2 regions of the Allobosea sp. MMO-172 genome follow, and region 2 is predicted to be linked to the other one. Evidence: predicted binding sites of a transcription regulator. Region 2 holds the regulator's gene; the other holds the start of a gene.
The links. The regulator HrcA, encoded in region 2, represses chaperone genes, less so after heat shock. The targets are predictions, from matches to a motif close to GTTAGCACTCNCNNNNNGNGAGTGCTAAC.
Positions count from the first base shown of each region.

Region 1: the regulator HrcA is predicted to act here: its motif matches at 5,134-5,162, upstream of groES (co-chaperone GroES).

Region 1 covers NZ_JBBCUM010000001.1:132,659-140,473, reverse strand. Annotated here, with positions in the region: gene WFK61_RS00630 (ABC transporter ATP-binding protein/permease) at 1-1,396, opposite strand, end outside; gene WFK61_RS00625 (branched-chain amino acid ABC transporter substrate-binding protein) at 1,770-2,879, opposite strand; gene groL (chaperonin GroEL) at 3,096-4,733, opposite strand; gene groES (co-chaperone GroES) at 4,783-5,070, opposite strand; gene WFK61_RS00610 (MarR family winged helix-turn-helix transcriptional regulator) at 5,300-5,755, shown strand; gene WFK61_RS00605 (PaaI family thioesterase) at 5,980-6,462, shown strand; gene WFK61_RS00600 (DUF1801 domain-containing protein) at 6,524-6,952, shown strand; gene WFK61_RS00595 (DMT family transporter) at 6,939-7,781, opposite strand; gene WFK61_RS00590 (GNAT family N-acetyltransferase) at 7,778-7,815, opposite strand, start outside.
Region 2 covers NZ_JBBCUM010000015.1:130,082-137,896, reverse strand. Annotated here, with positions in the region: gene lepA (translation elongation factor 4) at 1-1,353, opposite strand, end outside; gene WFK61_RS20810 (helix-turn-helix domain-containing protein) at 1,595-2,194, shown strand; gene WFK61_RS20805 (GNAT family N-acetyltransferase) at 2,191-2,727, shown strand; gene WFK61_RS20800 (DUF3297 family protein) at 2,875-3,123, opposite strand; gene hrcA (heat-inducible transcriptional repressor HrcA) at 3,213-4,298, opposite strand; gene rph (ribonuclease PH) at 4,442-5,158, shown strand; gene rdgB (RdgB/HAM1 family non-canonical purine NTP pyrophosphatase) at 5,294-5,941, shown strand; gene hemW (radical SAM family heme chaperone HemW) at 5,938-7,137, shown strand; gene WFK61_RS20775 (sn-glycerol-3-phosphate import ATP-binding protein UgpC) at 7,281-7,815, opposite strand, start outside.

The DNA of each region.
Region 1 (7,815 bases), on a different contig from region 2:
GCGCCTCCGCGATCGCCGTCTCGAAGGAGGTGAGGCGGTTGATCGAGGCGAGATAGGAGGCGATCGAGGAGTAGCTGTTGATGATGAAGGACAGGGCCGTCTGCACGCGGTCGAAGGCGCCGGCAACCTGCATCATGACGCCGAGCGTGATCGTGCCGGCGAAATAGTACGGCGCCAGAATGATGTAGGGCAGGACGACGCTGAGCTGGTTGTAGGACAGGGTGAAGCTGGTCAGCTTCAGCCGGCGCCAGACCAGCCGGTAGAAGTTCTCGACGATGTCGCGGAAGCGCTGGGCGAGCTGGCCGCGCTCCGTCGGTTCGCCGACCATCAGGGCGATCTGCTCGGAATACTCACGCAGGCGTGCCAGCGAGAAGCGGAAATTCGCCTCGCGCTTCTCCTGTTCGAATTCGAGGCGGATCAGCGGGCGGCCGATGATATGGGTCAGCCAGGTCGCCGCTGCCGCATAGAAGAATGCCACCCAGAAGATGTAGCCGGGGACGGCGAAGGACGTGCCCGGCAGGGTGAAGGCGACGGGGATGTTCCAGAGGATGATCGAGAACGAGACCAGCGTGGAAACCTGCGAGAGCAGGGGCAGCGCGAAGCCGTAGGTCTGGTTGACGAAGGAGCGCGTGTCTTCGGCGATGCGCTGGTCGGGGTTGTCGACAGTGCCGGCGAGCGCGATCCGGTAATGCGTCGCATGGTCGAGCCACGCTTTCGTGTACTCGTTCGCCATGAACTGCCGCCAGCGGATCAGGATCGTATAGTTGGCGAACAGCTCGATGAGGTTCGAGGCGACCCAGAGCACGGCCCAGACGCAGAACACATAGAACAGCTGGTACCAGAACGCCGCGGCATCCTTGTTCTGCAGCGCGTCATACATGTCGCGGTTGAAGAAGGAGAGGCGCAGCGTGATGCCGACCTGCACCTGGTTCAGCACGATCAGGAAGACGAAGAGCGAGACCGCAAGCGTGCCGAGCCGGATCTTGAACGGTCCGATCGGCCAGAGATTGGCGGTGGTGATCTGATCGGACTCGAAATAGGGCGAGGCGATGCGGGCGATGCGCGCGATCACCGGCACGAAGGAGATCGCGTAGATCAGGATCGCGAAGACGCCGACCGTGGTCGGCAGACTGGTCGGGACCGGCGGGATGCCGAGCGTTGCCGGCCACCAACCGAGATGGGCCGCGATCGCGGCTCCGCCGAACACCAGGTACTCGATCGCGAAGACGCTGGAGAATATCCGCAGGAAGAAGGGCAGGGCCGGCGAGCGGAAGGTCACCGCCGCCAGCAGGAGGCCGACGACTCCCATGCCGATCACTCCGGCCGATCCGGCCTGCTGGCCGACGACCAGCGTAGCAGCCGCCAGCAGGGCGACGAGGATGCTCAACAAGCGCATGGAAGGGAATCCTGGCGGAAAACGGTGAAAGCCACGATTCGGACCATGTCGCAGCGGGAGTGGCCTTTCAATGGCAGCGCGCCCGGATGAGCAAATTGTCATCTCGCGGAGAGCTGGCGGCGAGGAGCACAACGGCCCTGAGAACCGGTTTCCAGAAAAAGGGCGCGATCATCCCGGGCGACCGCAGGGAGACCCGGGATCCATGCCGGAAGCTTTATCGGAAAGGCTCCGGCATGGATCCCGGATCAGCGCTGCTCCGCAGCTTGTCCGGGATGACCCGCGCTTCCGCACAATATGGTGCGGCAATAAAACGAAACGCCCCGGGCGAGCGGGCTCGTCCGGGGCGCGAAGCTGGAAGGATCAGACCAGCCGATCAGGGCGCCGCGACGATCTTGCCGGCGTCCCACTTGTACATCGAGAAGCTCGGCGAGCTCAGGTCGCCGGTCTTGCCGTAGGTCAGCGTGCCGATCGCGGTCTTGACCGGCATGCCGGACTGCAGCGCCTTGGCCGCGCCATTGGCATCGCCCGGCTTGCCGGCCTTCTCGATCGCAGCCTTGAGTACCTCGACGGCGGCATAAGCGTTCAGCGTGAAGGCCTCCGGCGGGATGCCCTTCTCCTTCAGCGCCGCGACGGCCTGGGCCGAGTCGGGGTTCTTCAGCGCGTCGGTCGCGTTGGTGAAGAGCGTGCCGGTGGCATGGTCGCCGCCGATCGCCGCGAACTCGGTGTTGGACAGGCCCTCGCCGCCGATGATCGTCGCCTTGACGCCGGCATCGGCGAGCTGGCGCGCGAGCAGGCCGCCCTCGGGGTGGTAGCCGCCGAAATAGATCGCCTCGACATTCGCAGCCTTCAGGCGCGTCACCACGGCCGAGAGGTCCTTGTCGCCGGGATTGACGGTCAGCGCCGCGATTTCCTTGAGCCCGCCGGCATTGATGCCCTTCTGGAAGGCATCGGCCAGGCCCTTGCCGTAGGTGCCCTTGTCGTGGACGATCGCGATCTTCTTGTCCTTCAGGTTCTTCAGGACATAGGCGGCGGCGATGTCGGCCTGCTGGTCGTCGCGCCCGCAGGTGCGGAAGACATTGGTCAGGCCGCGCGTGGTCAGCGCCGGCGAGGTCGCGGTCGGCGTCACCATCAGCACGCCGCTCTCGGCGAACACGTCCGAGACCGCCATGGCGACGCCGGAGGTCACCGGCCCCACGACGAACTTGACCTTGTCGCCTACGAGCAGGTTGGCGGAGGAGACGCCCTGCTTCGGGTCGCCGGCATCGTCGGCAAGCTTCAGCACGAGCTTCTCGCCGAGCACGCCGCCGGCCTTGTTGATGGCGTCGACGGCGGTCTGGGCGCCGTTCTTGACCTGGTCGCCATAGGCGGCGACCGGGCCGGTCAGCGGTGCGACGAGGCCGATGGTGATGTCGGCGCGCGCGATCTGCGAGGCGAGCAGCGTGGCGGCGAAAGCGACGCCGGTGAGGAGTTTGGAGGTCGTCATGAGCCTCTCCCGATGATTGCCGTTTGGCGCGTCAGAGACTGGCGCGCTTGCCGCTTTTATAGGCGAGAAGACATGGCGGCGGCATGGCGAAGGCAGCCCGGCGGGGCGCCGTGAACGCATGGCGCACCCGGCGGCTGAGGCGCTGCATCATCGCCCAACTAAAAAGGCCCGGCTTGCGCCGGGCCTTCCTGGTAGCTTTCGAGAAGCTGGACTTCCTCAGAAGTCCATGCCGCCCATGCCGCCGCCGCCCATCGGGGGCATCGGGGCGTCCTTCTTCGGCAGGTCAGCGACCATCGCCTCGGTGGTGATCAGCAGGCCCGCGATCGAAGCCGCGTCCTGGATCGCCGTGCGGACGACCTTGGTCGGGTCGATGATGCCGGCCTTGACCAGATCGCCGTACTCGCCGGTCTGGGCGTTGTAGCCGTAGGTGTAGTCCTTCGACTCCAGCAGCTTGCCGACCACGACCGCGCCGTCATCGCCGGCGTTCTCGACGATCTGGCGGGCCGGAGCGGTGATCGCCTTGCGGACGATCTCGACACCGGTCTTCTGGTCGTCGTTCTGGGTCTTGATCGTCTTGACCGAGGACAGCGCGCGCAGGAGCGCAACGCCACCGCCGGGGAGGATGCCTTCTTCGACCGCAGCGCGGGTCGCGTTCAGGGCATCGTCAACGCGGTCCTTCTTCTCCTTGACCTCGACCTCGGTCGCGCCGCCGACGCGGATGACCGCGACGCCGCCGGCGAGCTTGGCCAGACGCTCCTGGAGCTTCTCACGGTCGTAGTCCGAGGAGGTCTCCTCGATCTGGGCCTTGATCTGGCCGACGCGAGCCTCGATGTCCTTCTTCTTGCCGGCGCCGTCGATGATCGTGGTGTTCTCCTTCTCGATGCGCACGCGCTTGGCGCGGCCGAGCATGTTGAGCGTCACGGTCTCGAGCTTGATGCCGAGGTCTTCCGAGATCATCTGGCCGGCGGTCAGGATCGAGATGTCCTCGAGCATGGCCTTGCGGCGATCACCGAAGCCCGGAGCCTTGACGGCCGCGACCTTCAGGCCGCCACGGAGCTTGTTGACGACGAGCGTGGCCAGGGCCTCGCCCTCGACGTCCTCGGCGATGATGAGCAGCGGCTTGCCGGTCTGCACGACGGCCTCGAGGATCGGCAGCATCGCCTGGAGCGACGAGAGCTTCTTCTCGAAGACGAGGATGTAGGGGTCGTCGAGCTCGGCGACCATCTTCTCGGAGTTGGTGATGAAGTACGGCGACAGGTAGCCGCGGTCGAACTGCATGCCCTCGACGACGTCGAGCTCGGTCTCGGCGGTCTTGGCTTCCTCGACGGTGATGACACCCTCGTTGCCGACCTTCTGCATGGCCTTCGAGATCATCTCGCCGACCGACGAGTCGCCGTTGGCCGAGATGGTGCCGACCTGCGCGACTTCCGCGTTCGAGGTGACCTTCTTCGAGTTCTTCTTGAGGTCCGAAACGATCGCCTCGACCGCCAGGTCGATGCCGCGCTTCAGGTCCATCGGGTTCATGCCGGCGGCAACCGACTTGGCGCCTTCACGGACGATCGCCTGGGCGAGGACGGTGGCGGTGGTGGTGCCGTCGCCGGCATGGTCGTTCTGGCGCGAAGCGACTTCGCGGACCATCTGGGCGCCCATGTTCTCGAACTTGTCGGAAAGCTCGATCTCCTTGGCGACGGTGACGCCGTCCTTGGTGATGCGCGGAGCGCCGAACGACTTCTCGATCACGACGTTGCGGCCCTTCGGACCGAGCGTGACCTTCACGGCGTTGGCGAGGACATCCACGCCGCGCAGCATCTTGTCGCGGGCTTCAGTGCCGAATTTGACGTCTTTGGCAGCCATGAGAGCTACTCCTTAGAACTTGAAACGGAAGAGAGCGGTCAGGCGGCGATCAGCCGACGACGCCCATGATGTCGGATTCCTTCATGATCAGGAGGTCCTGACCGTCGATCTTGACCTCGGTGCCCGACCACTTGCCGAACAGGACGCGGTCGCCCTTCTTGACGTCGAGGGCAACGAGCTTGCCGGCCTCGTCACGCGCGCCGGAACCGACGGCGATGACCTCGCCCTCCTGGGGCTTTTCCTTGGCGGTCTCGGGGATGATGATGCCGCCCTTGGTCTTCTCTTCGCTGTCAAGGCGGCGGACCACGACGCGGTCATGCAACGGACGGAACTTCATGGTTCTGTCTTCCTCTCGGTCTTATTCGTTTCGGGTGCCGCTGAAGGGCTCCCGGGGGAGGCTGTTAGCAGTCACCAAGTGAGAGTGCTAACAGATGCCAGCGGAGATAGGCGCGGGGGTACGGAGAGTCAAGGAAGCACTCCGCGATAAAGTGAACGTCGGCGGATGCGGTGTCGCAGGTCGCTTCAGGCCTGCTGGCAGCAGCGCTTGAACACGCTAACATGGCGGAATGACGACGCCCGCTCCCGACCCGCGCCTCGACGCCATCGCCCGCTCCTGCGTCGCGTTGCATGTCCGCATGACCGCCCGCGCCGTGACGCGGGCCTATGACGAGGCGATGCGCCCGAGCGGGCTCAAGATCACCCAGTTCGTGCTGCTTTCGGCGCTCAGCACCGGGCAATGGAAATCGGTCACGGAGCTGGCCGAGCGCTTCGCGCTGGAGCGGACCTCGCTGACCCGCAATCTCCAGCTTCTGGCGGCCGAGGGCATGGTCGAGCCGGTCGAGTGTCGCGGCCGGGCCTCGGTCTATGCGGTGACCGAGAAGGGCAGGGCCGCGATCGAGGCCGCGATCCCGTATTGGCGGGAGGCGCAGGACAAGATCGAGGGCGGCTTCGGCGAGGACCGCTGGCGCGAAACCCGCGACGGGCTCAAGGCATTGCGCCGGGCCGCACGCGGTGAGCGCTGAGGTCGGGTTCTAACGTCGAGTTCGAGCCTTTCAGTGGTCATCCCGGGCGACCACAGGGAGACCCGGGATCCATTCCGAAGCTTCAATCGGAAAAGGCTCCGGAATGGATCCCGGATCTCCGCTTCGCTACGTCCGGGATGACCGCTAAAAGGTTCTCCTTCTGCCCCGGATTGACGCACTCGCGTTTCTCTTCATATCGTGCAGATACACGAATGGAGATCGGTATGAAGCGCGCGGTTGGGGTGGTGTCTCGCGAGGAACTGGTCGCGGGCGATGGCTTGAGCTTCCTGCGCGGCATCATCGCCGGCACCAATCCGGCGCCGCCATTCGCCGACGCGATGGATTTCGAGCTGGCCGAGGCCGACGAGGGCAGGGTGGTCTTCGTCGGAACGCCATCACCGCGTTTCTTCAATCCGCTCGGTACGATCCATGGCGGCTGGACCGCGACGATCCTCGATTCCGCCATGGCTTGCGCCGCCCACGCCACGCTGAAGCCGGGCGAGGGCTACACCACGCTGGAGATGAAGCTGAACTATGTCCGCCCGGTCATGCCGGATAGCGGCCCGGTGCGCTGCGAGGGCAAGCTGATCCATCGCGGCAATTCGGTGATCACGACCGAAGGCAAGCTGGTCGACGCGCGCGGCAAGTTGCTCGCGCATGGCACCGAGACCTGCCTGGTCTTTCCGGCGAAGCGCGCCGAGGCTTGACCGGCCTCTGTGCGGCCTCACGCGGCCGCGCTATTGAGGGGGCTCTCCACGGAGCTGCCCGATGCCCGTCGTTCCGTTCCATGCTCCCGATGTCGCGGCGCGATACCAGTCTTTTCCGGCGCCGCTGCGCGGTCCATTGCTCGAACTGCGCCAGCGCATCTTCGATGTCGCGGCGGCAAGGCCGGTCATCGGAACCTTGCAGGAAACCCTGAAATGGAACGAGCCGGCCTATCATCCCGTCAGGCCGCGTATCGGCACGACGATCCGCCTTGGTCCGCTGCGGGCCGAGCCTGAGGCCTACGCACTCTTCGTTCACTGCCAGACCAGCCTGGCGGATACCTTCAGGCAGCTTTACCCGGATGCCTTGCGGGTGGATGGCGCGCGCACTCTGGTCTTCCGTCTGGGCGAACCTGTGCCAGCCGAGGCGCTCGACCACTGCATCGCGCTCGCCCTGACCTATCACCTCAAGGGTGAAATCAGCGCCGGCTGACCGCGACGGCGCCTGCGACGATCAGCAGGGCGCCTAGATAGGTCGTGTAGAGGGGCACCTCGCCGAACACGAAGAAGCCGAGCAGGCTCGCCCAGATCAGCGCCGTGTACTCGATGGGCGCGAGGCGCGAGGCCGCGGCCCGCGCATAGGCCGAGGTCAGCGTCAGGTGGCCGGCGACGCCGAGCACGCCTGCGAAGAGATAGGCGGCGAAATCCGCCCAAGTCATCGGCACGAAGGCTAGCGCAGCCGGGATCGCGAGGCAGACCGCCGGTCCGGCATTCTGGAAGGCGACGATGACGGTCGGGTGTTCCCGGACCGCGATGCGCCGAAGCAGGATCAGGTTGAAGGCGTAGCTCACCGCCGAGAACAGCGCGGCGGCGACGCCGAGTCCGGCGCCGCTGACATGGCCCTGCAGCCGCGGCCAGACCATCACCAGCATGCCGGCGATTCCGAAGCCGAGCGCCTGCAGGATGCGCTTGTCGATCTTCTCCTTGAGCAGGAGGCCGCCGAGCAGGGCGACGAAGACCGGCGCGAGGAAGGAGAGGGTCAGGGCTTCCGCCAGCGGCAGCACCGAGACCGAATAGAAGAAGCTGCCGGCGGTGAGCACCACCAGCGGAATCCGCGCGAGATTGCCGATCAGGCTTGCTTGCGTCGGCCGGGGCGGACGCGCGATGGCCAGCACGATCAGCGCGCAGATGCCGCCCATCAGGAAGCGCATGAACAGCGCCACGATGAAGGGGTGCTCCTGCATCTGGCCCTTGATCACCCCGTCCATGGCGGTGAGCAGGGCGATGCCGAGCGCGGCTCGGAAGGCGACGGACAGCGTCATGGGCTGGCGCGCAGCGGCTTGCGGAAATGGTATT
Region 2 (7,815 bases):
CGGCAGGTCGTAGACGACCTTGGCGCGCGAGCCGACATAGGACAGGTCAGTCTGGATGCCGCGGCGATCCTGGCAGAGCTTCAGGACGGAGCCGAGATACTCGTCCGGCGTGAAGATCGTCGCCTTGATCCAGGGCTCCTCGATGAATTCGATCTTCATCACATCCGGCATGTCGGCCGGGTTGTGCAGTTCCAGCGTCGTGCCGTCGCGCAGCTTGAGACGGTAGACCACCGACGGCGCCGTCGAGATCAGGTTGAGGTTGAACTCGCGCTCCAGCCGCTCCTGGATGATCTCCAGATGCAGCAGCCCGAGGAAGCCGCAGCGGAAGCCGAAGCCGAGCGCGGCCGAGGTCTCCATCTCGTAGGAGAACGAAGCGTCGTTCAGGCGCAACCGGCTCATCGCGGCGCGCAGCACCTCGAAATCGGCGGCATCGACCGGGAAGATGCCGCAGAACACCACCGGCTGCACCGGCTTGAAGCCCGGCAGCGGTTCTGCGATCGGCTTCTTCTCGTCGGTGATGGTGTCGCCGACGGCGGTATCGGCGACTTCCTTGATCGAGGCGGTGAAGAAGCCGACCTCGCCGGGGCCGAGTTGCTTGACCTCGGTCATCTTGGGCTTGAACACGCCGACGCGGTCGACGCCATAGGAGGCGTTGGCCCGCATCATCCGGATCGTCATGCCCTTCTTGAGCACGCCGTCGATGACGCGCACCAGCACGACGACGCCGAGATAGGCGTCGTACCATGAGTCGACCAGCAGGCACTTGAGCGGCGCATCGGGATCGCCCTTCGGCGCCGGCAGCTTCTCGACGATCGCTTCCAGCACGCCCTCGATATTGAGGCCGGTCTTGGCCGAGATCGGCACGGCCTCGGAGGCATCGAGCCCGATCACGTCCTCGATCTGCTGCTTGATGCGCTCCGGCTCGGCGGCCGGCAGGTCGATCTTGTTGAGGACGGTGACGATCTCGTGGTTGGCGTCGAGCGCCTGATAAACGTTGGCGAGCGTCTGCGCCTCGACGCCCTGCGAGGCATCGACCACCAGCAGCGAACCCTCGCAGGCCGCGAGCGAGCGTGAGACCTCGTAGGCGAAGTCGACATGGCCGGGGGTGTCCATCAGGTTCAGGACATAGTCCTTGCCGTCCTTGGCCCGGTAGTCGAGCCGCACCGTCTGCGCCTTGATGGTGATGCCGCGCTCCTTCTCGATATCCATCGAGTCGAGGATCTGGTCGCTCATGTCGCGGGCGGCGACGGTGCCGGTCTGCTGGATCAGGCGGTCGGCCAGCGTCGACTTGCCGTGGTCGATATGGGCAACGATCGAGAAGTTGCGGATATTGTCGATGGAACGGGTGCTCATGCGCGCGCCATAGCAGTGATGCCGCGCGGCGCCAAGCGGTTGGCCTGTTCGAAGGCCCCTTCAGACTGTTTTTCCCGGAACCACCCTGTCATCCCGGACGGAGCGAAGCGGAGATCCGGGATCCATCGTAGAGCACCGGCGCCCTTCGATGGATCCCGGGGCAAGCCCGGGATGACCACAGGTTCACGCAGGCAGAGAATGCATCTTGCAAATTCCAATATCTGAGAATTATTCTCCACCCATGGAGTTCGAACACGACACCGAGATCGACCGCATGCTCGGGCAGCGCCTCAAGGCGGCCCGCCAGCGCCATGGCCTGACGCTCGACGCCCTTGCCGAGCGCAGCGGTGTCAGCCGGGCGATGATCTCGCGCGTCGAGCGCGGCGAATCGAGTCCGACAGCGGCACTGCTCGTCCGGCTCGGCTCCGGGCTCGGCCTCTCGCTCTCGGCGCTGTTGGAAGAGAGCACGGGAAGCGGGCCATTGGCGCGCCGCGACGCCCAGCCGGTCTGGCGCGACCCGGCGAGCGGCTATCTGCGCCGCAACGTCTCGCCGCGCGGGACGGGCTCGGGCTTCGAGATCGTCGAGGTGGAGCTTCCGGCCGGTGCCGAAGTGAGGCTCGACAACGCGACGGGCGCGGCGGCGCTCGACCAGCAGATCTGGGTGCTGCGCGGCCGGCTCGACCTGACCGTCGAAGGCGTCCGCCAGGAACTGGCCGAGGGCGACTGCCTGCAGATGCATCTGCGCGGCCCGATCATCTACCGCAATCCGGGCGATGCGCCCGTCCGCTACGCCGTCATCCTCGCTGCGAGAAGCGGCGCCTTTCCGGGACATATCGCATGAACGCGACCAGCCTCGCCGTCTCCATCGACACACTCGACGCCGGGGATGCCGAAGCGGCGATTCCAGCGCTGGCAGAGATTCTGCGCGACAGCGTCGCCAACGGCGCCTCGGTCGGCTTCATGAACTGGAACACGGCAGCCGATTACGAACGCTTCTGGCGCGATGTCGCGGCGGGCGTCGAGGGCGGGCAGGTCATCCTGCTGGCAGCACGCAATGGCGACGGCATCGTCGGCACGGCGCAGCTTCACCTGATCGGAAAGCCGAACCAGCCGCACCGGGCCGAGATCGCCAAGGTTCTGGTGCATTCCCGCGCGCGCCGGCAGGGCATCGGCGAAGCCTTGATGCAGCGGGCCGAGGCGATCGCGCGCGAGAAGGGCCGCGACCTGCTGGTGCTCGACACGGACGAGCACGGGGCGGCGCGAAGGCTCTACAACCGGCTCGGCTGGACCGAGGCCGGCACCATCCCGCGCTATGCGCTGATGCCGGATGGCGCCGATTGCGGCTCGACGTTTTTCTACAAGAGTCTCGCTTGAACCACCGTTGTCATTCCGGGGCACGCCGCAGGCGTGAAACCGGAACCCACGACTGGGTGGAGCATTTGACATCCCACGACTAGCGGCTCGCCCGGTCGTGGATTCCGGGCTCTTCGCTGCGCGAAGCCCCGGAATGACAATGGAGGCTCAGCCCTCGACCTTGCCGCGGATATACGGCTCGACCGGGCCCTTGAGCGTGATCGTCATCGGCCGGCCGAAGCGGTCCTTGGCATTGCCGGCGGAGACCTTCACCCAGCCTTCGGAGACGCAATATTCCTCGACATTGGTCTTCTCGACGCCCTTGAAGCGGATGCCGATATCGCGCGCCAGAACCTCTTCATTGTAGAAGGGGCTGTCCGGATTGACGGAAAGACGGTCGGGAAGCTGCTCGGACATGGGTCGCACCTGAATGACGGAAAGTGTTGCTTTGCCCGCTCGATAGCCGCTTCCGCCGGCAAAGCCAACTCAGGGCCTTGGGCTCTCGCCTAGCGGCCGCCGTCGAGCAGGCGGCCGACGACCTTGGCGGTGTAGTCGACCATCGGAACGATGCGGGCATAGTTCAGCCGCGTCGGGCCGATGATGCCGACGACGCCGACGATGCGCTGCTCGGCGTCGCGGAAGGGCGCGGCCACCATCGAGGAGCCGGACATCGAGAACAGCTTGTTCTCCGAACCGATGAAGATGCGCACGCCGTCGCCATCCTCGGCCCGGGTCAGGAGATCGATGACATCGGTCTGCGTCTCGAGATCGCCGAAGAGCATGCGGATGCGCTCGAGATCCTCCTGCGCCCGGAGATCGTCGAGCAGGTTGGCCTGCCCGCGCACGATAAGATGGCGGTCGCTGCCGGGACCGGCCTGGGTCGCGATGCCGCTTTCGACGAGGCGAGCCGTCAGGACATCGAGCTCGCGCTCCATCAGGGCGCGCTGCCCGCCGATCTCGCCGCGCAGTTCGGCGAGCGTCTTGCCGAGGATGCGGGCGTTGAGGAAATTCGCGGCCTCGCTCAGGGCGGAGGCCGGCAGGCCGGGCGGCAGGGCCAAAAGGCGGTTCTCGACCGTACCGTCCTCCGAGACGAGCACGACCAGCGCGCGGGCAGGGTCGAGCCGGACGAACTCGATATGCTTCAGACGGACATCGGCCTTGGTGGTGACGACGACACCGGCGCCGCGCGACAGGCCGGAGAGCAGGGCCGAGGCTTCCGTCAGGGTCTGGTCGAGATTGCGATTGCTGGCGGCGACCCTGATCTGCGCCTCGATGCGCGAGCGCTCGTCGGCCGTGAGATTGCCGACCTCCATCATCGCATCGACGAAGAAGCGCAGGCCTCGCTCCGTGGGCAAGCGGCCCGCGGAGGTATGCGGCGCGTAGATCAGCCCGGCCATTTCGAGGTCGGTCATGACGTTGCGCACCGTCGCGGGCGAGAGCGCCATCGGCAGCAGGCGGGCGATGTTGCGCGAGCCGACCGGCTCACCCGTCGTCAGGTAGCCGTCGACGATCTGGCGGAAGATCTCGCGCGAGCGCTGGTCGGTCTCGACCAGGCTGCTCATCGTCTCGGGGCGGGGCGTATGGGCGCTCATGAACCTTTTCAGGCGAACCGTCGTTCTCGCCCTATTGTCGTCATGCAAAGCGCAGGGATCAAGGGGCAGAACCGCTCCGTGCCTTGCCGCGCGCGGCGCAAACGCCTACAAGCCGCCACTTCCCCGCAAGACAGGAATATTTCATGCGACCCTCCAAACGCGCCGCCGACGAGATGCGCAAGGTCACGCTCGAACGCGGCGTGGTGCGCTATGCCGAGGGTTCCTGCATGGTGACGTTCGGCGAGACCAAGGTGCTCTGCGCCGCGACCGTCGAGGAAAAGGGGCCGCCGTGGCTGCGCGGCACCGGCAAGGGCTGGGTCACCGCCGAATATTCGATGCTGCCGCGCGCCACCCACGAGCGCACGCGCCGCGAGGTCACCTCCGGCAAGCCCTCCGGCCGCACGCAGGAAATCCAGCGCCTGATCGGCCGCTCGCTTCGTGCCGTCGTCGATCTCACCGCGATCGGCGAGCGCCAGATCGTCGTCGACTGCGACGTGCTGCAGGCCGATGGCGGCACCCGCACGGCCTCGATCACCGGCGCCTGGGTCGCGCTGCACGACGCGCTGAAATGGATGGAAGGGCGCGGCCTGCTCAAGGGCACCAACCCGCTCAAGGACCATGTCGCCGCGATCTCCTGCGGCATCGTCGCCGGCAACCCGGTGATCGATCTCGACTATGTCGAGGATTCCGGCGCGCAGACCGACGCGAATTTCGTCATCACCGGCTCGGGCGGCATCGTCGAGGTGCAGGGCACGGCCGAAGGCGCGCCCTTCTCCGAGGAAGAGCTTCTGTCGCTGCTCAAGCTCGCCAAGGGCGGCGTCGCCAAGCTCGTCACGCTGCAGAAGGCGGCGGTGGCGTAGTCACCGTCATAGAACACGGCGTCATCCCGGACGCAGCGAAGCGAAGATCCGGGATCCATCGTAGAGCGCGACGCCCTTCGATGGATCCCGGGTCAAGCCCGGGATGACGGCGTGGTTCCAGAGGATAATGAAGAGATGTCGGAGCATCGCCTCCTCACCGGCAAGGTCGTGATCGCGACCCATAACCAGGGCAAGTTGCGCGAAATGCGCGACTTGCTGGCGCCCTATGGCATCGAGCTCGTCTCGGCCGGGGAGCTTGGCCTGCCCGAGCCGGTCGAAGATGGCTACATGTTCTCGGAGAACGCGGCGATCAAGGCGGTCGCCGCCGCGACCGCCAGCGGGCTGCCGGCGCTCTCCGACGATTCCGGCATCTGCATCGATGCGCTCGACGGCGCGCCGGGCCTGTTCTCGGCCAACTGGGCCGGGCCCGGCAAAGATTTCGCCCCGGCGATCGGGCGCGTGCAGATGGAACTCGCCAAGCGCGGCGCGATCACGCCGGACAGGCGCAAGGCGCATTTCGTCTCGGCGCTGGTGATCGCCTGGCCGGACGGACATCAGGAACTGTTCGAAGGCCGCGTCTTCGGCACGGTGACCGAGCAGGCGCGCGGTCTCGGCGGTTTCGGCTATGATCCGATCTTCCTGCCCGACGGCCATGAGAAGACCTTCGGCGAGATGACGGCTACGGAGAAGCACGGCATTCCGGCGGATGGCTCGCCCGGCCTGTCGCATCGCGCCCGCGCCTTCCATGAACTCGCCGCCGCCTGCCTGAGGAAGCCGGCGTGAGCGCCCCGGCCGCCTTGTCCGAGCGGCCTTCGATCCTGCATCCGACCGCGGATGCGGGCTTCGCCGTCTATGTGCATTGGCCCTTCTGCCTGGCCAAATGCCCCTATTGCGACTTCAACAGCCATGTCCGCCTGCAGCCGCCGGACCAGCAGCGCTATATCGCCGCCTTCCGCCGCGAGATCGCGCACCGCGCCGCGCTGGTGCCGGGACGCACGGTCTCCTCGATCTTCTTTGGCGGCGGCACGCCCTCGCTGATGGAGGGGCGCACGGTCGGCGCGATCCTCGATGCGATCGGCGAGTATTGGGCGGTCGATCCCAACTGCGAAGTCTCGCTGGAGGCCAATCCGACCAGCGTCGAGGCCGGGCGCTTCCGCGATTTCCGCGCGGCCGGCGTCAACCGCGTCTCGCTCGGCGTGCAGGCGCTGAACGATGCCGATCTCAAGGCGCTCGGCCGGATGCACTCCGCCGAGGAAGCGCTCGCGGCCGTCGCGATCGCGCGGCAATATTTCGAGCGTTACTCCTTCGACCTGATCTATGCCCGCTCGCCCTCGCAGACACCTGCGCTTTGGCGCGCCGAGCTGGAGCTGGCGATCAGCCATGCGGCCGAACATCTCTCGCTCTACCAATTGACGATCGAGCCCGGCACCGCCTTCGAGCGGCTGTTCCGCGCCGGCAAGCTCGCCATTCCCGATCATGAGGCCGGCGCCGCGCTCTACGAGACGACGCAGGAGATCACGGCCAGGCACGGCATGCCGGTCTACGAGATCTCGAACCACGCCCGGCCGGGCGCCGAGTGCCGGCACAATCTCGTCTACTGGCACTATGGCGAATATGCCGGCATCGGCCCCGGTGCCCATGGCCGGCTCGTGACGGAGCAGGGCCGGATGGCGCATTCGACCGAGAAGCGGCCGGAAGTCTGGCTGGAACGCGTCGAGGCCGAAGGCCATGCGCTCGTCGAGGACGAGCGGCTATCCGAGGAAGCGCAAGGCGACGAGTACCTGCTGATGGGGCTTCGCCTCGTCGAGGGTATCGACCCGCAGGTGTTCAAGGCGCTGGCCGGGCGCCCGCTCAACGCCAAGCGCGTTTCAAGCCTGATCGAGCAGAAGCTGCTGATGGAGCGCGCGGGCGGCCGGCTCGCCGCGACGCCGGACGGCGCGCTGCTGCTGGATGCGCTGGTGGCCGATCTGGCGGCTTGAGGCGATTTTCGTCGAGCGTGGAAACACCGCCGTCATGCTCGCCCTTGTGGCGAGCATCCACGCCTTGAACACCGCATGACACGAATGAAGACGTGGATGGTCGGGACTAGCCCGACCATGACGAAGAGCGCGAAATGCGCCGCTCAGCCCTTCCCCAATCGCGAGCCCGTCTTCGGGTCGAAGACATGGACCTTGTCGGGATCGACGGTGATCCAGAGCCGGCCTTCCTGAGCCGCAACCACGCCCGTCGCCGCCTGCATCACGAAGGGCTGGCCCGAGAGCTTGCCGTGGAAGAGCTGGGTCGCGCCCAGTTCCTCGATGAACTCGACATCGAAGGGCAGCGAGCCCGCCTGCCCTTCCGAAGCGATCTCGACATCCTCGGGCCTTAAGCCGACCTCGACCGAGGCCTGCGCCGCCAGATCCTCGCGCAGGTCGCGGACTTCGATGATCGCGTCGCCGAGCGCGACGATGCCGGGCCCGTCGACCGAGCCGGGCAGGATGTTCATCGGCGGCGAGCCGATGAAGGTCGCGACGAACTTGCTCGCCGGCTTGCGGTAGACCTCTGCGGGCAGGCCGATCTGCTCGACCTGGCCGGCATTCATCACGACGAGCTTGTCGGAGAGCGTCATCGCCTCGACCTGATCGTGAGTAACGTAGATCGAGGTGACGCCGAGCGCG